3 regions of the Halobacillus naozhouensis genome follow, and region 2 is predicted to be linked to each of the others. Evidence: riboswitches for the same ligand, from Rfam matches in the RefSeq annotation. Region 2 holds a riboswitch; each other region holds the start of a gene.

Region 1 (7,896 bases), 220 kb from region 2:
TAGTGTTTCTTGCAAGTATTACTGATGGGACAGTAGAGATGTCAACTTTGGCCCATCAAGGTAATCACGTTAACGAGTATCTATATTGACTGCCGGGATGATCCTCAGGTAGTACACTTTCCCCATGTGGAAACAGCTTTTCCCTCAATGTACCTTCCTGATAATCCTTCTTGTACAACCCGCGCTCTTGCAGTTCTGGTATCACCAGGTCAACAAAGTCCTCGAGGTCACCTGGGGTTACTAAATGGTTTAGGTTAAAGCCATCCACACCTGACTCTTCAAACTGGAATTGAATCGCGTCGGCCACTTCTTTCGGATTTCCGACGATAATACTGTTGCGGTCTGGGGATTCAAAGCGGTTCAACACTTCTCCGACGGTTAGTTTCTTAGGAGCATCCTTCGTCAGTGTGGCCGCTTTATAGTGGCCGCCTTCTGTAGACTTTGTGTATTCAAAAGGAAGATCCGGATCCATTTCTTCATACTCGCTGATGTCATATCCGCTTGCCCCGTACTGGGCTTTCGCGGCATCTGGACTCCAGTGGCGAGCGTATTCTTCAAACTTCTGCTCTGCTTCCTCTGTCGTCTCGCCAACGATTACGCTAAGGAAGGAGAAGATTTTAATATTGTCTGGATTGCGGCCGTGGTTTTCGGCCCGCTTGCGAATATCATCAGCATAGTAGTGAATTCGTTCTGGTGTTGGCCCACCGACAAAGATGCACTCGGCATGCTTGGAAGCAAATTCGCGTCCGCGTTCGGATGTGCCTGCTTGATAGATAACGGGTGTGCGTTGTAAAGACGGTTCACTCAGATGCGGGCCTTCCACGGAAAAGTATTTCCCTTCGTGATTAATTTCATGAACTTTGTCGGGGTCAACGAGTGTGTTGTTTTCAGCATCTTCTACAAACGCGTCATCTTCCCAGCTCGTTTCCCAGAGCTTATAAGACACATCGAGATATTCATCGGCGATATCGTAACGTTCGTCGTGTTTGATCATATTTTCTAAGCCAAAGTTGCGTGCTGCATTTGGCAAGTATGAGGTCACCACATTCCAGGCGACTCGCCCTTTTGTCAGGTGATCGAGGGTGGAGAAGCGCCGGGCATTTCCGAATGGAGCTTCATAAGTGGTGCTGACCGTCATCGCAAACGATAAATGCTCCGTCACGCTGGCCATCGCCGGGATCACTAGGGCGGGATCATTTAATGGCACCTGCAATCCATCGCGGATCGAAGGGTCTTTACTTTTTTTATAAACGTCATAGATTCCCAGTACATCGGCGAGGAACACGGCATCAAACTTGCCTCTTTCTAATAGTTTCGCTAAGTCCATCCAGTAATCTAAGTCTTTATAGCGGCGGTGGCGCTGACTTCTTGGATGCTTCCACAGTCCATGGGAATTGTGCATCGCGCTATTCATTTCAAAGGCATTTAGGATGATTTGTTTCGTCATTATGATTCCTCCTTAACTTCTCGCTGTATGTAGTTAAGCTTCAAGCACATGAAAAAGCCCCTTCTTTAAAAGAAAAAGAAGAGGCTGAATAACCGTACATGTATGAGAGCTCTTCCTTATCTTTCAAGCGTTCTCGCTTGCTGGAATTGGCACAGTACTTGATGTAGTCTGCTGCCGAGGTTTCAAAGGGCCAGTCCCTCCACCTCTCGGGATAAGAAATATCATTAAATTTTAAGTTGATCCAAAATATACAACATATCTGAAGACGTGTCAATGGCTGTTTTAGAAATATTCTGTACTTTACCTTGCAGGCATGGGGTTTATTGAATTTTTAAAAAATAGTGATTGACAGGGAATTCTTACCTCTGCTATGATGCTGTTTATCAGATTATTTGAACTAATTTCATAACGAATTCACTCTTATCAAGAGTTGGCTGAGGGATTTGGCCCTATGACGCCCGGCAACCACCCTATTAGGGGAACGGTGCTACTTCCAACAGACGGATGGATGTCTGGAAGATAAGAGGTTGGAGCAGTGTACATATTTCAGCCTCTTTCTTTTGAAAGGGGCTTTTTTATATGGTCCCGGAAAAAAGAGTTTTGGAACAGAAGAGTATTATGATCAATGAAAAGGAGAGAGGAATATGTTTACGATCTATTGGATTGCTTTGACCGCTTTCTGGGGAGTTGGCTTACTGATTTGGAATCGAAGCTATCGAAAATCTACGGAAGGAGGTCGTTACTAATGCAGCTCGTTACGGGACCGTTATTTTGGACGCTAGTCAGTCTGCTAGTCTTATATTTTATCTTTGTCACATGGATTGGGAAAAAGGGCAATAAGTTTAGTAAATCGATGAACGGTTTTGCCACAGCGAGAGGGAAGGTAAACCCGTGGCTGGTCGGGGCAAGCTATGCCGCGAGCTTTGCCAGTGCCAATTTGTTTATCGGAGTGCCGGGCTTAGCTTATGAGCATGGCGTATCCGTGTTATGGTACACGCTCGGCGGCTTCGGGGCTGGCTGGATTGCACTATTGCTGTTTGCGAAAAAGTTCTGGAAATACGGCAAGAAGTTTGGCGGGGTGTCGACCCTTCCTGAATGGCTCGGAAGGAGATACAACAGCAAAACCTTGCAAGTTCTTGTTACGTTTCTAGTCCTGTTTAACGTGTATTACATTGTCGGGCAAAATGTCGGATTAGCTACGATCTTTGAAACGGTTCTCGGCATTCCGTATTTCTGGGGAATTCTCGCCGGGGTAACGATTACGATTCTCTATATTGGCCTGGGTGGCGCTTTTGCACAAATTGTAACGGATGGTATTCAGGGAACCCTGATGGTGGTTACGTCGATCTTGATTTTTGCCTCTTTATTTTGGACGATCGGCGGGGGACTGAATTTATTTGGCGAACTTTCCTCCCAGCTGAAAGCGATCGATCCAGAACTCGTGGCTCCGTTAAATGGACCCTACAACAGTGTACTGGCCATATTATCGGTACAGTTTTTACATATCAGCTTTGTGGTTATGCCGCATTTGCTGAATAAGGTGCTGTCACTGGAAACGGAGGAGCAGCTGCGGCCGTTCACGATGTCAGCTGGGCTTGGTATGTTCTTCATTACTGTCTTGATGGTATTAGGCGGACTGGCGGCTCGAGTCATCGCACCATCTCTCGGCAGTGCCGACTCCGCGATTCCTGCTTATGTGCTAGAAGCATTTCCGCCGATCATTGGGGCGATCATTATCGTCGGGATCATTTCTGCGATTTTATCGAGCACCGACAGCCTGTATCTGAGTATCACCTCAAGCATTGGCAACGATCTCTACAAGGTATTGGCGCCGATTTTGTCAAAATCAAGGCTATCCGAGCATCAGCTCGATCTGCGTTCTGTCAAAGTGGCAAAAGGCTCGCTGGTGTTTGTTGGATTGGTCACCTTTTACCTCTCGCTCGATCGGCCTGAGTCGCTTGCGATCCTGATACAGTTCAGTTTTTCTGCGATTATTAGCGGCTTACTGGCGCCGATTGTATTAGGTTATCTCTGGGAAAAGGCGAACGGCTACGGTGCGATCGCCTCACTGCTTGCGGGGACGGGGCTGTATGTTGTGTTCACGAGTCTGAACGTTTTCCAAAATATTTATATTTCCTTGTTCCTGGCTGCAGCGGCCGGTTTCGTCGTGATGATCGTGACGAGCTTAGTTACAAAGTCTAATGTAACGAAAGAAGAAGAGGATGTCTTTCTAAAAGATGTGCTTTAAACCTATGAAAAATTAACTCAACGTTTTAGAAAGTTATAGGGTAGGCAAGTAATGGATTTAAGAAGGTACCTGTTTACAATGTTAAACAGATAACTAAATGAAATTATTCAAATAAACTTGTACACAAAGACCTAGCTCTACTACAATCTGTACTTTCTCAGTAGAAGGGGTAGCTACTGGCTTTGTCAGTAGCTCCAATTTTGTTGTCAATGCTGTTCAATTGAAATTTTACTTATCCATGAGTACTCCTTACCCGATAAATCCTAGCAATATTAAATACAGTTTCCATTTATTACGGTTGCGGCATCATGACGTCAAATAGAGTTAGGATAGTTATCATGGTTTGAAAGGGTCTGATATACAAGCTAGTTATTTTTTAAATGATTATTTATTTTTCCTTTATCTATTATGTTTCTAAACGACCAGAGGGCAATTTCCAAGGATAAGCGATCATATGAGGAGGTGAAATCTGTCTTCAAAAGTTTGTTGATCTTATCTAAGCGATGGTATAGGGTTTGGCGTACAATAAAGAGAGCGTTAGCCGTTTCTTGCTTGTTGCATTGATGACTTAAATATGTATCTAGTGTATTTAGCAGGTTGCTATCATTTTCTTGGTCATACTTAATTAGCGGAAAAAGATGCTCTTCAATTAGAGTTGAGAGTTTATTCTCTCTTATTAAGGGTTCCACTAACTTTTCAATGAACAATTCATCATAATGTAAGGTTCTTTTTTTTATTAATGAGTGATAAATTTTATTTGTTTCTTTAAGGGTGTTAATTGACTGAGCGACCTCATTCATATTGTGCATTTTTTGACCGATAAGTACTAGGGAAGGGAGAGAGTTGAAAAGTTTATCTAACCTTTTACGAAGTGTATGGATCTCGTCATTTAAATCGGAAACTAATAGAAATACCCCAGTTGTGGAGGCGAGGTTAGTGAAAATAATATTCAGTCCAAGCTCTTTTCCTAAGATACAAAAGTTAGGAACGGTCTCATTTGGATGGATCAAATAAAGGGAAGCAACTCCTGGATGCATGGGTTTTGTGGAAATGTCCGACATCACTGCCGTTGACGGATTATTCCACCATTGAATCAACCGTTGTTGGAAGGTTAAGTTTTCACCAGGGAAATAGAGTTGATCGTAGATTTTCTTGGTAATATCGATAAATCGTACTTGATTCTTGAACACAATAATAGGGAAGTTGTTTTCTTCAGCTATTTCTACCATCTCTTCAGGGATCTTCTCTACATAAGTGTTTAATTCTACACAGAGACCCGATGCTTGGTTTTCAATTAATTCATCCAAAAGTTTTGCACCTATATGAGGTTTCTCTGCCCATCCAATACCTGTCGTAAGTATTAATTCTCCCCCATTTATTAAGGCCTCGACCTTATTAACTTCGAGCACATGTGCCCATTTTACGATTCGTTGAGTACCTTTCAATCCGCATACTACTTTAGCTTTTTTAAAGCAGTCCATTGCTAACAACATTTCGATCGTTAATAGGTTATTTTCACTCATCTATATACCCCCTATTTTACACACTGTCCAAATATTTATAGTAAGATCTCATGAACTGTCTAATGAAATGTAAGTGCTTACATAATACAATAGAGTTAATATTCAAAATAATCATATCAAAAATTCTTAAAAACCGATAGAGAGGTGTCAAAATGAAGCAGGATAATACTGATCGTGTAAAGAGGTTAACGAATCATAAATAACAAATACAGTAGTCTGGATCGTGACACATACGAGTCAGTTTACAATCTGTCTAGTGGCGGTGTGCCCTTTTATAAGGGAAGAAAAGTAATTACGAGTCGTACTTAAACAGGGAGTGAGGATATGAATGAGACATTAGATTGGCAATGCAGGGATGAAGAAAATATTATGCACGCTCTAAAGCGGGCTAGTAAGCAACCACTTATAATTGAAAATGCAAAAGGGTGCTTTATTAAAGATAGTGATGGTAATAAATATTTAGATGGCATGGGGGGACTTTGGTGTGTCAATGTAGGTTATGGCAGAGAAGAACTTGCCGAGGCAGCAGCAGAACAAATGAAAAATATGTCCTACTTCCCTATGACAAACAGTCATCTTCCAGCAATTGAGTTGGCTGAAAAACTTAACACCTGGCTTAATAATGATTATGTTATTTTTTTCTCGAATAGCGGATCTGAAGCGAATGAAATGGCGTTTAAGATCGCTAGACAATACCACTCTCAAAATGATAGTTCGAGTAGATACAAGATTATTTCAAGATATCGGTCGTATCATGGAGCAACAATGGGTGCTTTGGCTGCAACAGGCCAGGCTGAAAGAAAGTATAAATACGAGCCATTAGCTGCAGGTTTTTTACACACAGTGCCCCCTGATTGTTATCATTGCCCATTAAATAAGAAACCATCTACTTGTAATCTTGAGTGCACAGACTTAATAGATCATACGATTACTTGGGAAGGGGAGGAAACCGTAGCGGCTATTATAATGGAACCCTATATTTCTGGAGGAGGCGTTCTAGTTCCTCCGCAAGGATATATGGAGAGGGTAAAAGATATATGTGAAAGACATGGTGTACTCTTGATTGTAGATGAAGTGATTAATGGTTTTGGACGAACAGGGAAAATGTTCGGTCACTTTCATGAGAATGTAACGCCAGACATAATAACAATGGCTAAAGGACTTACTAGCGGGTATCTCCCACTATCGGTAACAGCAATTCACAAGGACTGTTATGAAGCATTTGAAACCTCTGAAAAATATGACCACTTTCGAAGTGTAACAACCTTTGGGGGGAATCCAGCAGCCTGCGCAGTCGCGCTGAAAAATATCGAGATTATCGAAAGGGAGAAGTACATTGAGAATGCTTACAATCAAGGGGAACAGCTTTACGAGGATATGAAAGAACTCCTTTCTCACCCTAATGTTGGCGATATTCGATATAAAGGGTTAATGATGGGAATTGAACTTGTTGAAGACTCCATTAATAAAACACCCATTCACGAGGATAAGATAAATTTGGTTCTAAGCAAGTGTAAGGAAAAGGGAGTTATTATTGGGAAAAATGGGGACACCGTGGACGGATTTAATAATGTGTTAACGATTGCACCGCCATTATCGATCGATGCAGGAACTATAAGATTTCTTAGTGGTGTCGTGAAAGCTTCCATTTACGAAACTCTATAATTTAATGGGGAGATGGGAAAATGGCTCCAAAGAATCAAGACTACCGTTTTAAAATAGCAAACCGAGAGGCCTTAATCGGCGTTGCTTTAGCTATAATTAACTTCGTTTGGTGGTTTGCCTTTGCCTATGGGTTAGGAAGTAAACCGCCAGAAGAGTATAGTTATGTGTTTGGTCTGCCATCATGGTTTTTTTATAGTTGTGTGGGTGGTTTTATTTTCATAACTGTTCTGGTTATCTTTATTGTTAAGTTTTTTTTCGTAGAAGTGCCATTTGAAGATGAAGGTAGGGGTGATCAATCATGAATGTAGCCGTTATAGTACCACTATTACTCTTTTTAGTTATTATTTTTGCGGTTGGATTTATGGCGAGTCGATCCCTTAATAAGTCTAATAATGACTTTGTGCAAGAATATTTTCTTGGTGGTCGCCAGCTGGGTGGCTTTGTTTTAGCTATGACCATGATTGCCACTTACGGAAGTGCCAGTAGTTTTATTGGTGGACCTGGAGTAGCTTATACACAAGGTTTTGGTTGGGTTTTGCTCTCCATGTCACAAGTGGCTACGGGATACTTTGTTCTTATGATTTTAGGGAAGAAATTCGCTATTATGGCAAGAAGGTATAATGCGGTCACGTTAACAGATTTTTTAAAAGGTCGTTATCAGAGTAAATGGGTTGTGCTAACGGCGGCTTTTAGTATTATTATTTTTCTATTTTCAGCAATGGCAGCCCAATGGGTGGGTGGTGCAAGATTAATAGAATCTTTAACAGGAATATCTTACACTACATCCCTTTTTATTTTTGCTGTATCTGTGCTCATTTACGTAGTTATCGGTGGATTTAAGGCCGTCGCCTTAACGGATACTGTCCAGGGTGTGGTTATGTTTGTTGGAACCTTAGTCTTATTAATCGCTACGATTGTTGCTGGCGGCGGCATATCTAATATTATGGCAGATCTAGCAGCAGAAAACCCAGATTTAATTACGCCGTTTGGTGCAGACGGCAGTTTAACACCAA
Region 2 (7,896 bases):
AATGGCAAGTACCTGGGTGATTCCGAGTGTATGCAGCCCCATCAAATGAGATTGCAGGCCGATCAGATTGCGGTCACGGCAGGATATATGGACTAACGGGTTGATATCGAATTTTTGTTTGATAATGGAGGCGACGGCTGTGTTGCAAATTCTCGGGCTGGCCAGTGAATTATCTGCTAACGTCACTGAATCAACTCCAGCTTGTTGGAGTGCCTGAGCTCCTTTTAAATATCGATCAGTAGAGAGACGCTTCGGTGGATCAAGCTCAACAATGATAGACGGTCTTTGCGCTGCTATTTCGTAAAGGTGTGGACGAGTATCTTTATTCTCAGGAGGGGCTGCCGAATCATTTTTTTGAATTGACACGGTCTTCTGCTCAATTGGCTTTTCACCCTTTATTTCATTCGCAATCGCAGTAATATGCTCAGGTGTTGTTCCACAGCAGCCCCCGATAAGCCTTGCACCTTGTTCATAAAGGGCGCGGGCACTAGCCTTAAAGTACTCTGCATCTGTTTTGTATATAAATCTGCCATCCTGGTAAGCTGGTAAGCTGGAATTTGGGTAGGCAGAGAGTACGGCCTTTTCGGGAAGAGGGACACTTTCTAACGCCTGCACCATGTGGTAAGGCCCCAGTCTGCAATTGACCCCAATCACATCCGCACCCTCTTTTTCTATAATCGCTAAAGCTTCTGCGAGGGAGGTGCCTTCCTGTAAGACACCAGGTTCATGCATAGACACTTGAGCGATGATCGGAAGTTCTGTTTCTTTTCGGGCAATTTGTAAAACGGTTGTAAGTTCTTCTAAGTCATAAAACGTTTCTAGTAAAATACCGTCTACTTCTTCAAACAGCAAACAGTATAGTTGCTCACGGAAGGTCCGTTTGATTTCTTCCAGAGAAACGGCTTGTTTTCTAATGCTGCGAATTCCTCCGATTGTACCCACTACATAGGTATTGTCTGTAGCAGCTTGTTTAGCTAGTCTGACAGCTGTTGTGTTGATTTCTTTTACTTTATCCTCTAACCCATAACGCGCCAGCTTAATATAGTTGGCTCCATATGTATTCGTTTGAATAATATCAGCACCAGCATCTACATATGCCTGATGAACGTGCAGGATTTCGTTTGGGTGAGAAAGGTTTAATTCCTCAAAGCATTGGTCGATGCCGTAAGAGTAAAGCAATGTTCCCATAGCACCATCACCAACAACTGTCTTTTCTTGAAGGGCATCTCTAAGGTCCATGATGTTCCTCCTGTCTTTAATATTTGTTAAGATTTATTGTCCACAAGACACGGGGGAGTAAGGAAGTGCCGTTCTTAGTCGAACTTCCTCTGCTGTGTCTAATGGAGCTTTTGTCTTCAGTAAAGATATGAGATCGATTCCAATCATCTATGACTCCCTTTGTAATTTGTTCAGTGTCTGATCGAGATCTTCGATTAGATCGTCAATACATTCAATGCCAACTGAAAAACGCAGCAGTCGGTTACAAACCCCATAGCGCTTCCGCTTTTCTTCCGGGATGTCGGCATGAGTCTGGGTCGCTGGATAGGTGATAAAACTTTCTACTCCGCCGAGACTTTCGGCAAAAGTAATGACTTTCAAGTTTCTTAAAAAGGGATCGATACAATGTTCAGCTTCTAAACGAAATGAAAGCATTCCGCCCCGGCCGGGATAAAAGACGTGTGTAACAGCGTGATGGCGTTCCAGATAGGAAACAACAGCCTTTGCATTTTGCTCATGCCGCTCCATTCGTAAGGCGAGGGTTTTCATCCCCCTCATAAGCAGCCACGAGTCAAAAGGGGAGAGGACTGCGCCGGTTGTATTTTGATGAGTCGCTAATTTTTCACAAATTACAGGGTCTTCTGCGACAAGTAGTCCGGCCAGGGTATCGTTGTGGCCGCCCAAATATTTGGTGGCACTATGGATCACAATATCGGCACCTTCTCGTAAAGGCTGTTGCAAGAGCGGTGTATATAATGTGTTATCAACAAGCAGCAGAAGACCATGTTCCCTGGCTACTCTCGCTATGGCCGGAATATCTGCAACATGCATAAGCGGGTTCGTAGGTGTCTCAATATAAATCGCCTTCGTTTTCTCAGTGATATATTCCTCTAAGTCGGATAAATGTTGGCTGTCACAATAATGAAATCTCAAACCATATTGAGTAGAGAGGTGCTCAAATAAACGATAACTGCCGCCATACAAATCTTCTGACACAATGATCTCATCTTGATGGGCGAATAAAGAAAGTGCAGTTTGAATTGCCGCCATCCCTGAACTGAATGCAAATCCCATTTCTCCATGTTCAATTTCCGCAATGGATCGTTCGAGAATGCTTCTTGTGGGATTCCCTGTTCTTGAGTAGTCAAAGCCAGTCGATTCACCGATGCCAGGATGTTGGTAGGCAGTTGAGAAATAGACGGGAGCATTAACGGCTCCTGTAGCATCCAGATTGTTTTTGCCTGTATGAACTAACTTTGTTTCCGTACGTGAGGTAGACATGAGCATTCTCCTTTTATAAAAATAAAAAAAGCCTTCTGTAAGAAGAAGACTTTAAGATACTTAATGCTTCTTCTTATCTTTCAAGTTTAAATAACTTGCTGGATTTAGCACCATACTGGTAATACCAGTGGTTGCTGAGGTTTCATCGGGCCAGTCCCTACACCTCTCTAGATAAGAAAACATATGTAATTTTTTGGTATTTATAATTGCTTACTTTACATCAAATGAACAATGGATTCAAGAGTAAACTTTATGTCTTTCTGTTGAATTCTTCTAGCCTAGTTTATGACTTCTGTAAATCATCTAGTACTCGATTTGAAATCTTGTTTCAGATGTTGCGACTTACATTACACGAAAAAAAACAAGGAATCAAGGGTAATTGTCAAAAGAATTTAAAAATTATTAAACCCGACTAAATCACTTTGAATAAAGGGTTTTAGGATTTAAATGGCAATAAATTTTACAAATTCTCTTTGACAGGATCGAATACTTGTTGTATATTTTCCAGTAACAAAATTAAATCAATTTCTTATCCAGAGGGGTGGAGGGACTTGGCCCGACGAAACCTCGGCAACAGACTAGTCATAGTACTGTGCTAACTCCAACAAGCTATTAGCTTGATAGATAAGAAGAGACGGATCCCGTTGTCTGAAATCCTCTTCTTATTGCTGTTTAAGAAGAGGATTTTTTTAATTTAATGATGATACTGCTGACTAGACAACTAGAGGTAGTGCTGCTTGTTAGAGTAGAGCAGTGCTGCCTTTTTTCTTTGCTTTTCACAAATACTAACTGTTTCTTTTGAGGAGGATTCAACGATGACTAATAACGTAGTAACCTATGACTCTGCTTTTGAAAATCCTTTCCCTGATCGCATCACAAAAGATCATAAACAAGAAGCATTCCAGGTTTTACAATGGGCCTATCGTTCTTATGATGATATTGTCTATGCCTGCAGTTTTGGTGCAGAAGGGATTGTATTAATCGACTTGATTTCTCAGGTGAAAAAGGATGCAGCCATTGTATTCCTGGATACGGATGTTCACTTTCAAGAGACTTATGATCTCATCAATGCAATTAAAGAAAGATTTCCAGATTTGCAGATTACGATGAAAAAACCGGACTTAACGTTGCAGGAACAAGCCAGTAAGCATGGCGATGAATTGTGGAATCGAAATCCTGATAAATGTTGTTATATTAGGAAGATTAAACCGCTTGAAGACGCTTTAAACGGAGCAACGGCTTGGATTTCCGGGTTAAGACGCGAGCAATCTCCAAGCAGAAGTGAAACAAACTTTGTGAACAAAGATGACCGTTTTCGCTCGATCAAAGTTTGTCCACTCATTCACTGGACCTGGGAGGACGTATGGGAGCATATTCGTACTCGTAACCTTCCATACAATGAACTTCATGATCGAGGATACGCCAGTATCGGCTGTATGCCTTGCACGTCCCCTTCAGAGGATCCTAATGATCGTTCAGGCAGATGGCAAGGATTTGCTAAAACAGAATGTGGTCTGCACACCGGATCTCCTAAGGACTCCCGTTCATGACCCTGATCATTATAGGGCTGGCCGTTTCTTGCTTTTTTGCATTTAATGTCGGGGCAAGTGGTTCAGCTGCAACGATGGGAATTGCTTATGGAGCTCAAGTTATCAAGAAGAAACGAACAGCTCTTCTCCTAAGCGGGGTGGGGGGATTGCTTGGTGCTTTGTGGGGCGGAGAGGTAGTGGAAACGATAGGAAAGGGGCTCATAGCATCAGAACTGCTGACTGTTCAGGCGGCTGTCATTATCTTGTCTGTAGCGGCCATTACATTATTTTTTACGAACATGATTGGCATTCCGCTCTCCACAAGTGAGGTAACAGTTGGAGCCATAGTCGGGGTAGGGATCTCTTTGCAGCAGCTTTACCTTGACACTCTGATTCACATTGTCACCTTCTGGGTAATTGTTCCTGTCGCTGCCTTTACCCTGACATTTTGTTTTGGATTAATCGGAAATTACTGGAGAAGGAAGCACAAGTCTTCAGCGAGTAGACAAATTTCCAAGTGGATTTCCATTTTGTTAATTATAACTGGTTTCATAGAGGCCTTTGCTGCTGGGATGAACAACGTAGCGAATGCAATTGGCCCTCTTGTCGGTGCGGGTGTTTTACCAAAAGAAATAGGACTGCTGGCAGGAGGGGTGTTTATTGCCCTTGGAAGTATTTTATTAGGAGGAAGAGTGCTTGAAACAAATGGCAAGCGCATTTCCACATTAACCTTAACAGATGGGGTTATGGTGTCAGGGACATCGGGCGTATTGGTAGTGGGTGCTTCCTTATTAGGAGTTCCCATTCCGATGACACAGGTTACGACATCAGCCATTGTGGGGATAGGGGCAACGAAGAACTGGGGCGAAATTTGGAAAAAGAGAATTATTTATCAAATTTTGAAAGTCTGGATCACTTCTCCAATTATTTCCCTGGTTCTTGCTTACTGTTTAACGGAAGTCTTTTTGAGGTCAAATTTTTATACAGTTGTTATGATGGCTTGCGGAATATTCGCCACTTTGCTTCTGACAGGCTTTGGAAGGAAGGCAGCTGTCCAGACCCCAAAAGGGAAACCTCGATCCTTAAAACAAGAGTTTTAGTATGGACACAATGCCATCGCACCATTCAGCTGGAGTGAGGTGTAGTAACTACCTGATCACAACCTAAGGAGGGAAGACCATGAATACAAACATTGCCAGGCATGATACTGCTTCTATTTCAAAGATTGATTATCACCGTAAAAATCAGCATTTTAGTGGTGTGGTTTGGCTTACCGGTCTATCAGGTTCTGGAAAGTCTACGATAGCCAAACTTATTAATCAGAAGCTCTATGATCAAGGGGTGCAAACCTATGTCCTGGATGAAGATGATGTACGTCACGGGTTGAACAATGACCTCGGTTATGGAGAACGGGATCGACAAGAAAACATTCGAAGGGTTGGAGAAGCAGTCAAGCTTTTAGTAGATAGCGGGACAATTGTAATGGCAGCATTTACTTCTCCTTTCCGTTCAGACCGCAACCAGATTCGTCATAAATTCAGAGAGAATGAGTTCCTTGAAGTATTCGTGAGTTGTCCGATTGAGGACTGTGAGAAACGTGATCCTAAAGGTTTATATAAAAAAGTTAGAATAGGTGAGATTCCATCCTTTACAGGGTTTGATTCCCCATATGAACCACCGCATGAGGGAGACCTAGTTGTTCATACGGACCAGGAATCTGAAGAGTCCTCATCTGAACGTATTTTTCATCTATTACGGCAAAAACAATGGATTTAATGGACGTAAAGGATTTTTTCAACGCATGATCTATTCAGAAAGTTGTAAATAAAGATTCTGGTCACAGCCAAACTATTCGCTAGAACTTTTTTTATAAGTTCTAGCTTTGCTCACACTTAGTGTTTAGCCTTAATTATTCGTCACTCTCTAATTCCACAAGCTGGTCTGTAATGACATTAAGTTGTCGGTCGGCCACATCAGTTGAGATGATATCTTCTTTTAACAATTGTTCAACAGCTTCGTGCTGCGCATATAAGGCATGCTTTTGCAAGGTGGTTTGCTGTTTCTCTTTAAGGTCGGGATGGTTTGCAAAAAGGTTGTCAATGTCGGTATGCAATTGGTTCAGTTCTTGTTCATATTGTTCAATGATTCCTTTCGTTATCGTTTCAGTAATGAACAGGTTCTCCCTTACTTTAGTTATTTCTGAAATGGATTTTTTAAATCGATAAACACGTGCTATAAGTTCTTCATACTCTATAAAACCTTCTTCTTCCTTATTAGCTCCCAGCCATGTGATCAACGGTTTAATTGAGAGCCCTTGAAAGACTAGGGAGAACAGAACCACGCTAAAGGCTAAAATTAAAATATCCTCACGTCCTGTGAAGTCACGAGGTAGACTCAACACAAGTGCAATGGATAATGATCCCTTTAATCCACCCCAGTTTAAAATGTGTTTCCACGAAGCAGCGATTCCTTTGACAAATAGTAAGCTTAAATATACAGCAGCACTTCTAGCCAAAAGTACAATTAGAATCGCCAAAAAGATATATCCCCATTTGTCTGTGACATCGATGCGTGTGATTTCCAGTCCTACCATCAGAAATACGAGGGAATTCGCGAGTAGTGTGATGACATCCCAGAAGTTGCTGATATTCAACTTTGTCGCAGGTGTCATCCCGATTTTTGCGCCATAATTCCCTAAGATAAGTGCTGCAACCACAACCGCAATAACTCCCGAAGCGTGAACTGTTTCAGCAAGGAGGAATGCCCCGTAAAACAAAATGATGCTGAAAATAATTTCCAAGGGATAATCATCAAAGAGTTGGGTGATTCGTGACCCTACATAGCCTAGTGCTCCTCCAACGATCAGGCCTAACGCTACAACTTTAATGAATTCCCATAGTCCATTGCCGACGCCAATCAACCCAAGTTCCGTATAGGCCAGTAAAGAGAATGCAGATATATTAAAAAGGACAACGGCCAGCCCATCATTAAATAAACTTTCACCTTCAATAACAGTGGCAAGTCTGTTGTTTACGCCCACGTTCTTAAAAATCGATAATACACTGACCGGATCTGTGGCACTCATAATGGCGGCAAACACGAAAGCAGCGGGAATTGAAAATTCTAAAAGCCACATGGAAGAAAACCCAATCACGACAAAGGATAAAAAGGTGCCTCCAAATGCGAGTGCGATGATGGGCTTTTTATTCTCATTTAAATGGGAGAAGGGGAGCTTCAAGGCAGCTTCTCCTAATAGCGCAGGTAAGAATAGTGTGATAATCGCAAAATTAAACACTTCTGCTTCGGTAATAAAATCTTTCAAAGGGGTAAGTATGGGGACATCTATCAAACCAATGATAGCTCCAACTATGACAAGGGCGATCGGGTAGGGTTGTTTTAATTTTTTTGCAAATGCAGTAATCCCGGCTGCAATCAGAACTAAGATTAGTACAAGTGAAAATATATGATGTAAATCTAATTCATGCACTGGCTTTTCCTCCTAAGCTGGGGCTAATTTCTTGTTAACGGTAAAGTCAGACAGTGAATACCGCCTCCTAGTTTATAAAACTCGCTGATATCTACTGTGATCACCTTTATCCCGCATGATCTTAAGAGTTCATTCGTCTTAATTCCAGAGCTCGGACAGACTACTCTTCCGGGAGCTATCGGCAGAACGTTAATGGAAAGGGCGGGATCTCGAGGATCGACGTGTAACAAGTTCAGCTTTCGTTTATGTAGCTCATCCAGAAACCAAAAAGGCAGAAGAGCCTGGTTTATAAGGGCGGTATGCTGGTCGAGCAGAAGAAAGGCTTCATCCAAATGGATGATCGTTGAGGGCAGATCCACGCTAATTAGGTCGATGTTTTGA
Region 3 (7,896 bases), 370 kb from region 2:
TTACTATAAGAACGATACATCTCTTTTAACCCTTCCGTCGCATTTTTGCCAGCTAATTTAAGCAGCCCCGGATAAGTAGCCGATTCGATAAAATCTTTCATTTCAAAGTCCTTTTTGCTGTATCCCTCCCGTTTAAAGCTCAGAACAGCATTAGGACCGATCAGAACCCGTCCATCCAGCATTCTTGTAAAATGAATCCCCAGGAAAGGAAAATCTGGATTAGGAACCGGGTAGATCAGGTTTTGAACAAGATGGTGCTTCTCAGGCTTTAACTCAAAATATTCCCCGCGAAACGGAATGATTCTCATGTCCGTTTTAATACCGGCCATTTGAGCAATCCGGTCACTGAATAAACCGCCACAGTTAATGAGGGACCGACTCTGGAAGATCCCCTGGTTGGTGTGGAGTTCAACTCCATCTACACCATCCGTCATATCTCGGACCTCTGTATCCAACATAATTTGCCCGCCATTTTGTTGAATTTGTTCTGCAAATACTTTCGCGACCTGCTGGTAATTGACAATACCAGTACTCGGGATCCGGATCGCTGCAATTCCGTTGACATGTGGTTCTATTTCTTTAAGCTCTTTCGGTGAGATCTTTTCCACGTCCAAGTGATTTTGCAAGCCCCGTTCATAAAGATTTTCAAGCAACGGAAGCTCTTTCTGATTTGTAGCGACAATTACTTTACCGCAAATGTCATGCTCAATGTTGTGTTTTTTACAAAAGTCTACGATTTGCTGGTTGCCTGTACGAGCCAGCTTTGCCTTTAAACTGCCTGGTTTGTAGTAAATCCCAGAGTGAATGACTCCGCTGTTTCTTCCCGTTTGATGAGCCGAAATAGCTGATTCCTTTTCAACAATTAGAACCCGGGCATTCGGATAGTGCCTCGTCAGCTCCATCCCTACAGACAAACCTACGATTCCAGCTCCGATTATCGTATAGTCATACATCATTTATCTGCTTCTCCTTTACTAAAACAAATTAATAAGTTCCACAACACCTAAATACCCAAACAACAACAAGCTCCCGACTAATACAGCATTTGTGATCCAGCCATTCTGATAGACCTCTTCCACTCGTTTGGAATTTAACAATGTCAACAATGAAATAGCTAAGAATGGCATAAACAAAGCCCCTAAGGCTCCATAAGCAATAACAATTCCTACCGGTTTATCAAAGAATAGCAAAAGCATTGGCGGGAATGTCAGCCATAGTAAGTAGAAGCGGTAAGCGGGTTCTTTTTCTGACACTGGCGTGTCCATGTTCCGTTTACGGACAAGTCTCATGAAATCGGCGAACAAATAAGGAACCCCGTTCCAAACACCCAGTAAGGATGAAAAGGCAGCCGACCAAGCACCAATTAAAAACAACCAGCGGGCGACATTTCCAAACTCAGAACTAAAGATTGAGCCTAACGTTACAAGCCCTTCCTCTCCGTTGATTTCAACCCCCGTTCCGTATAAAAATTCAGCACCGATCACGAGCAGTGATGTTGTAAAAATGGCTGTAATGATATAAGCAACGGACGTATCAATTCTCATCATCGAAATCCACGATTTTCCTTGCCAATTTTTCTCGCGAATCCAATAACCATATGCAGCCATCGTAATGGTACCGCCCACACCGCCGAGCAAGCCCAGTACAAGTAAGAAGGATCCACTGTCGAAACGCGGAATCGTTCCACTTAATATATTTCCAAGGTCTGGCGCGATCATGATCGCTGATCCCACGACCGTTACAAACATGACCCCTACCAATACAGTCATCACTCGTTCAAATATATCGTAACGGCCTGTCAAAACAATTAAAAGCCCGGCAATACCATGAATCATGGCCCATGCCCACAAAGGCATGATGGGAAACATAGTGACCATCATCAGCGCAGAAGTCGTCATGGCTGCCGCCCCATAACTGAACCCCCAGAGAATAGAATAAACGCCAAAGTAACCTGTTGCCCATTTTCCCATCGAACGCCAGCCTTCTAAAATGGTCTTTCCTGTTGCCAATTGCCAGCGTCCCATTCCTTCTGTTAAAAAGAATTTAAGAATTGCACCGACGATAATCGCCCAAATCAAGGTGGTCCCGAATGAAACGCCAGCGACAAGTGCTGCGACCAGGTCACCAGTACCTACGCCTGTAGCAGCCGTAACAATCCCTGGTCCTACTGTTTTTAACTTTCCCCCGATCGTCGTGGGAGCTTTTGGAATCTCTGTATGCATTTTCTCATGAGAATGTGCTTCTGAACTCACAACCATCCCTCCATTGTAATCGTTTTCAAAAAAGAATATTATAAATACCGTTGTTTAACATTTTCAAGATGTTTTCTCATCGCTGCACTGGCAGAACTGGGGTGACCGTCTTTGATCGATTGATAGATGGCCCGGTGCTCCTGTAAGATTTGTTCACTTTGCCCCGGCACATCCAATGAACGGGCCCGACTGTCTTCCAGTCCAATTAATACCTGGTCTGAGACCATGTTCATAACTTGAGCCAGTAAATAATTTCTTGCAACCTTAGCAATGTTCATGTGAAAAGCCAAGTCTTCTTCAGCAGCCAACCTATTAGTAAACACGGCTTGTTCCAGCTGGAGATAGGATTGTTCTAACTTCACAATATCCTGCTGCCCCCTCCTATAAGCTGCGTAATAAGCAATATCCACTTCTAAGGCCTGTCGCAATTCCATAAGATCAATCATGTTAGCCGACTGTCCACGAATAAGGGCTTGGAGCTTATTCATAATATCTTCCACGTTATTTATTAAAAGATAAACACCACTTCCTTGCCTGATTTCAACGATACCGGACGACTCCAGCACACTGTATGCCTCTTTCACAGAGGTCCTCGATACAGACAATCTGGAAGCCAGCGTTCTCTCTGAAGGCATTTTCTCCCCAGGTAAAACTTCCCCCCTTTTAATACAATTTTTGATTTGTTCTACGATCATGTGATAGACACGTTTTTTTCTAACGGGAGATCCGTTCATTTTCTCGACCCTTTCATAAATTATTGGACAGGGTAAGTGGATGGTCCAGTTTAGTTTACTAGGTGACTTTTCAGAATTCAATGATTATTTAGAACCTTTTACGATACCTGTAATAAGTCACATAAGTTTCTGATTTTAATCTTTTTTCTGATTATTCATTGACAATAACAGTGAGTTCATATTACGATTAGACTCAAATTAAAAATTCTTATCCAGAGAAGCTGAGGGATCTGGCCCTGCGAAGCTTCAGCAACCTCTGACTGCTGTCAGGAAGGTGCTCCGTCCAGCAAGATTTAATTCTTGGGAGATAAGAGCGGAATGAACCGTTAAACCCTCTTTTCTCATTACAAGAAAAGAGGGTTTTTATATGTGTATGGATATTTTCCTATGAATGAAAGCAGCACATTATGATTTAATAGAAAGGAAGTTGTCATATGAGCGAAATCGTATTATTGTCAGGCAGCCCCTCGGAGCAGTCTAGATCAGAAAAGGTTTTAGATTACTTAAATCAATTGGTAGTTGAGGAAGGGTTATCTACAACGAAAATTTCAGTTCGTAGTGTTTCGCCTGAGGATTTATTTTATGCCCGTTTCGATAGTGAGGCAATTGGGGAAATTGCGGAAACGATCCAACAAGCAAAAGGTGTCATCGTTGCTTCACCCGTATATAAAGCGTCCTACTCTGGAATCCTTAAAGCCCTCATCGATCTATTGCCACAGGATGTCTTAAAGGATACGCCCGTTCTTCCCATTATGAGCGGCGGCAGTAAATCTCATTTACTCGCCATTGAATACGCGCTTAAACCTTTGCTGGCTACGTTAAAGGGACAAAATCTTAAAGGTGTTTATTTACTGGATGATCAGATTGATAAGTCTAAACCTTCCCGTCCAATTACCGATGAGGACTGTGACCAACGCTTGCAGAAACAGCTCGGTTATTTTCTTCAAATTATTCAGAAGCAGGTCCCCCTAACATTATAAGCAACGATCTTGTAGTTCCGGCCGAGGTGAAGGAGGGCTCTGTAATCACTTTTTTTAAAAAAAGGAAAAACACGTTCACTGGCTGTGAACGTGCTTCCTTCTTTTCACTAAAAGTGACTTGGTTATTTTCTTCCTGTCCAATACGCCCCCTCATCGATATGAACAAACGGAATATCCGTATCCACTTCCCCATGGATCCGATCCAATTCAAGGGCTTCCCCATTGAGCCACTTGCCAAAGTCAAGCTCAACAGGCTCGGTGTCTCCTCCAAGCGCAAACCACGTTTTCATTTCTTTTGGCAAATAACCAGATGTATGAATGGTTCCCGCCCAATTCCTGTATTGCTTCGAAAAGACTCCTTTATCGGTATCATTCATCAATCGAAATGCATCATAGGCCCCAGCAAGCTGACCACGCTGGCTATTTATCGATTCCATCCGCCTCATGGAATCGGCAAGATGGTTACGATTTTCTTTTGTCAGGATTTCAAAATGATTCGTACAGACGTTGGCTTGACGAACCTCCACTCCCCGAGGAGAAGCTTCAATAACATAGGTTTGATCACTTTTGCCAAAAACAGTGTAGCTGAACGAATGACGATGGGGAATTTCCTGAAGCATGGCTACAGCTTCCTCGACCGTCGCACAAGATTCTAGCACGAGCCTGCCAATCGCACAGCAGATAAATCCATCTCCGGGCTTTTTTCGGTGCATGAAATTGTAACCGAGCGTCAGTCCTTTTTCATTCATCCCATCCATTCGTCCGGTAATGCGCTGAGTGGGACCAGCAATAGCATAGCCTGTGTCTGTCGGTTGAAAGAAACTATAGCGGCCTTCGTAGGTTTTTGGCATATAATCATAGTTTCGGATCATATACCCGTCCCCTGTCATAATGGAGCAGCCAGAGCGCTTATAATCAACCCGGTAACCACCGAATTCCATCATCACCCGCTCCATCGGCCATTCTAAAGCATCACTCAGACCCAATAGCTCATCCCAGAGACCTGGAGCAAAGCGACTGATCGCCTCCCTGACTTCCGTTTCCTTCACACTAAACCGCGGTTTCCTTACTTTCCATTGCTTCTCACGGTTTTTGACCGTCAACGAGCCTTTCAACTGCTCACCTTGCTGATAGCCGAAATCATAATGTGTCCCTCTAAATTGTAAAATATCGCTATGTATAGGCTTCAAAGTACAATCCCTCTTTTGTTGTATGTCTTATTTCATTTAGTTTAAGTCAATGGCTCTAAGCGGTAAAGCGATTCGAACTCTCTCCAACAATTCTAGTGTGAGCGTTTAGGAGTAAAAAGTAAGCGTTTCTTTAAATTCATGAGCGCCTTTTTCCCTTTTATGAGCTTATTTTCTAATTTATGATCCGGATCGACTGAAAGCAACTTTACTTCAACGGTAAAAAAAGAGGCAGCCAAATTAGCCACCTCTACTGATTGATCATATTGAGAAACTGTCGAGTTCGCTGCTCCTTTGGATGTTCAAACAAAACAGAAGGGGCGCCGCGTTCAACAATAACTCCATCGTCCATAAAGATCACCTCATCGGCGACTTCTTTGGCAAATTTCATTTCATGGGTAACGACAACCATTGTTCTCCCTTCGTTAGCAAGTCCTTTCATAACTCTTAAGACTTCACCGACAAGCTCTGGGTCAAGGGCTGAAGTTGGTTCGTCAAACAGCATGACCTTCGGATCAATTGCCATCGCCCGGGCAATGCCGACACGCTGCTGTTGTCCACCTGAAAGCTTGTAGGGATATTCATACATTTTTTCCTGAAGACCTACTTTTGTCAGCAATTCCGCAGCCTTGTCACGTGCCTTGTTTTTATCCACTTTCTGCACGGTCACAGGTCCTTCCATGACGTTCTGAATCACACTTAAGTGTGGGAAAAGATTGTACGTTTGAAAAACCATGCCAGACTGCTTGCGGAAATCACGGATTTGTTTTTTCGTAAGTTTCTTCGTAAAGTTCAAGGTTTGCTGGTCGATGGTCACGGAGCCGCTTTCAGGTCGTTCCAGAACGTTTAGGCACCGCAGCAGCGTGGTTTTCCCAGAACCCGAAGGTCCAATAATGACAACCACCTTTCCCTGCTCAACATTGAGACTAATGTCCTTTAATACAACGAGGTCCCCAAATTGTTTATAAATATGGTCCATGGTTAGCATAGATAAATCTCCTTACGTTTTCACATAACGATTTAATCGAATTTCGATTTGATCTTGAACAAGGGACAGAATGAAACAAATCACCCAGTAAATTACGGCAGCCTCCATATAAACGAGCAATGGCTCATAGGTGGTGGCCACAATTTCCTGCGCTTTTCTAAACATCTCACTTACCAGAATCGTCGAAGCAAGTGATGTCTCTTTAACCAGTCCGATGAACGAGTTGGACAACGGCGGAATCGAAACACGGGTTGCTTGTGGCAGGATGACACGCCTTAGGGACTGGAAATTGGACATTCCAATCGAAGAAGAAGCCTCCCATTGTCCTTTATCGATCGATAGAATAGAGGCACGAATCGTCTCAGATGCGTACGCCCCCGTGTTTAAGGAAAATGCGATTAAAGCACCTACAAAAGGATCAAACTTCAAAAATTCAATACCAAGTGAGCCTAGTCCGAAAAACACGATAAATAATTGCACAAGAAGCGGGGTTCCGCGGATAATGGACACGTAAACACGTGCAATTCCGCTTAACACTTTAATTCCCGATATCCGCAGAATTGCTGTGGTTACGGCTAATATCAGCCCAATGAAAAAAGAGAGCAAGGACAATGGAATCGTGTAAGCAAGAACTCCTTTCAACAAGGGCAGAAAGGAGTTCTTAAGGATTTCAATTGATTCCGGGCTCAGCAGTACACTACTTAACTGAAACATCTTCGTTAAACCATTTTTTTGAGATTTCTGTTAGTGTTCCGTCCTCTTTCATACTTTTCAACGCTTTGTTTACAGCTTCTACGAGCTCAGGATTATTTTCACGGAACATCATCGCCGTTTCAGAGGCTTCTTCCTTTTTATCGACGATTTGAACTGGTGCGCCTTCCCCTTGTTCATTCAAATAATCAAGCACCGACAGACGATCGTTTACTGTTGCATCTACGCGCCCATTAGCAAGCAGCTGCATGGCTGGGTTAAATCCTTCTACACTTTCAATCTCAGCCCCATGGCTTTTAGCAATCGCTGAGTAATTACTTGTCAGGGATTGTGCTGACGTCTTGCCTTTCAGGTCTTCAAAGCTTTTAATTTCTTCATTATTTTTACTAGTTACAAGCACAGCAGATGTGTACGTATAGGGAATAGAAAAATTGTACTTCTCTTCACGGTCGGGTTTAATTCCTACCTGGTTTGCGATCATATCAAACCGATCACTGTTTAACCCGGCAAACATTGCATCCCATTTTGTTTCTTTAAATTCAGCTTCAACGCCCATCCGTTTCGCAATTTCACGGGCCACCTCAACATCGTATCCAGTCAGTTCGCCCTCATCATTATGAAAGGTATATGGGGCATAGGTACCTTCTGTTCCTATCGTCAGGACCCCTTTTTCTTTAATTTGGTCGAGTAAAGATTGATCACTTGCTGCTTCGTCTCCACTATTCTCAGACGCGCCTGATCCACAAGCAGCTAGAATAAGTATTAATAAGGACATAATCATCATTGCGCCAAATTTCTTCATTCGTTTTCCTCCTCTTTATATTCAATCCCTATTAGTAAAGTCGGATTAGTTACCTATAAGATCATACAAGGTGAACCATACTTCGTCAACAATAGAGCTCGCTTCTTAGTATAAGCAGACTTTTTTATAAAAAACCTCTTGAATTTCTATATTCGAAATCCAAGAGGTTTGTGCCCATTTTAATACAGTTTGCCTTGTCGAAACATTACCGTAGAAAGCTTCATAACAGAATGAATATAACA

What was found. A riboswitch is a leader RNA that binds a small molecule or an ion and turns the genes downstream of it on or off. The one in region 2 is predicted to bind S-adenosylmethionine.
Region 1: linked by a shared signal. The riboswitch ahead of P9989_RS04270 (LLM class flavin-dependent oxidoreductase) and the one ahead of P9989_RS03185 (methionine biosynthesis PLP-dependent protein) in region 2 are both predicted to bind S-adenosylmethionine.
Region 3: linked by a shared signal. The riboswitch ahead of ssuE (NADPH-dependent FMN reductase) and the one ahead of P9989_RS03185 (methionine biosynthesis PLP-dependent protein) in region 2 are both predicted to bind S-adenosylmethionine.

Annotation. Positions count from the first base shown of each region.
Region 1 covers NZ_CP121671.1:819,587-827,482, forward strand. Annotated here, with positions in the region: gene P9989_RS04270 (LLM class flavin-dependent oxidoreductase) at 65-1,447, opposite strand; SAM riboswitch class I at 1,561-1,665, opposite strand; SAM riboswitch class I at 1,865-1,973, shown strand; gene P9989_RS04275 (sodium:solute symporter family protein) at 2,193-3,695, shown strand; gene P9989_RS04280 (PucR family transcriptional regulator) at 4,061-5,218, opposite strand; gene P9989_RS04285 (aminotransferase) at 5,543-6,883, shown strand; gene P9989_RS04290 (YhdT family protein) at 6,904-7,185, shown strand; gene panF (sodium/pantothenate symporter) at 7,182-7,896, shown strand, end outside.
Region 2 covers NZ_CP121671.1:597,829-605,724, forward strand. Annotated here, with positions in the region: gene P9989_RS03180 (bifunctional homocysteine S-methyltransferase/methylenetetrahydrofolate reductase) at 1-1,239, opposite strand, end outside; gene P9989_RS03185 (methionine biosynthesis PLP-dependent protein) at 1,387-2,499, opposite strand; SAM riboswitch class I at 2,570-2,677, opposite strand; SAM riboswitch class I at 3,026-3,130, shown strand; gene P9989_RS03190 (phosphoadenylyl-sulfate reductase) at 3,315-4,049, shown strand; gene cysP (sulfate permease) at 4,046-5,128, shown strand; gene cysC (adenylyl-sulfate kinase) at 5,208-5,804, shown strand; gene P9989_RS03205 (cation:proton antiporter) at 5,938-7,515, opposite strand; gene P9989_RS03210 (dimethylarginine dimethylaminohydrolase family protein) at 7,539-7,896, opposite strand, start outside.
Region 3 covers NZ_CP121671.1:964,480-972,375, reverse strand. Annotated here, with positions in the region: gene lhgO (L-2-hydroxyglutarate oxidase) at 1-953, opposite strand, end outside; gene P9989_RS05000 (Nramp family divalent metal transporter) at 975-2,252, opposite strand; gene P9989_RS04995 (FadR/GntR family transcriptional regulator) at 2,291-2,947, opposite strand; SAM riboswitch class I at 3,192-3,300, shown strand; gene ssuE (NADPH-dependent FMN reductase) at 3,421-3,966, shown strand; gene P9989_RS04985 (C45 family autoproteolytic acyltransferase/hydrolase) at 4,089-5,156, opposite strand; gene P9989_RS04980 (amino acid ABC transporter ATP-binding protein) at 5,404-6,141, opposite strand; gene P9989_RS04975 (ABC transporter permease subunit) at 6,154-6,855, opposite strand; gene P9989_RS04970 (amino acid ABC transporter substrate-binding protein) at 6,839-7,654, opposite strand; gene P9989_RS04965 (Glu/Leu/Phe/Val family dehydrogenase) at 7,834-7,896, opposite strand, start outside.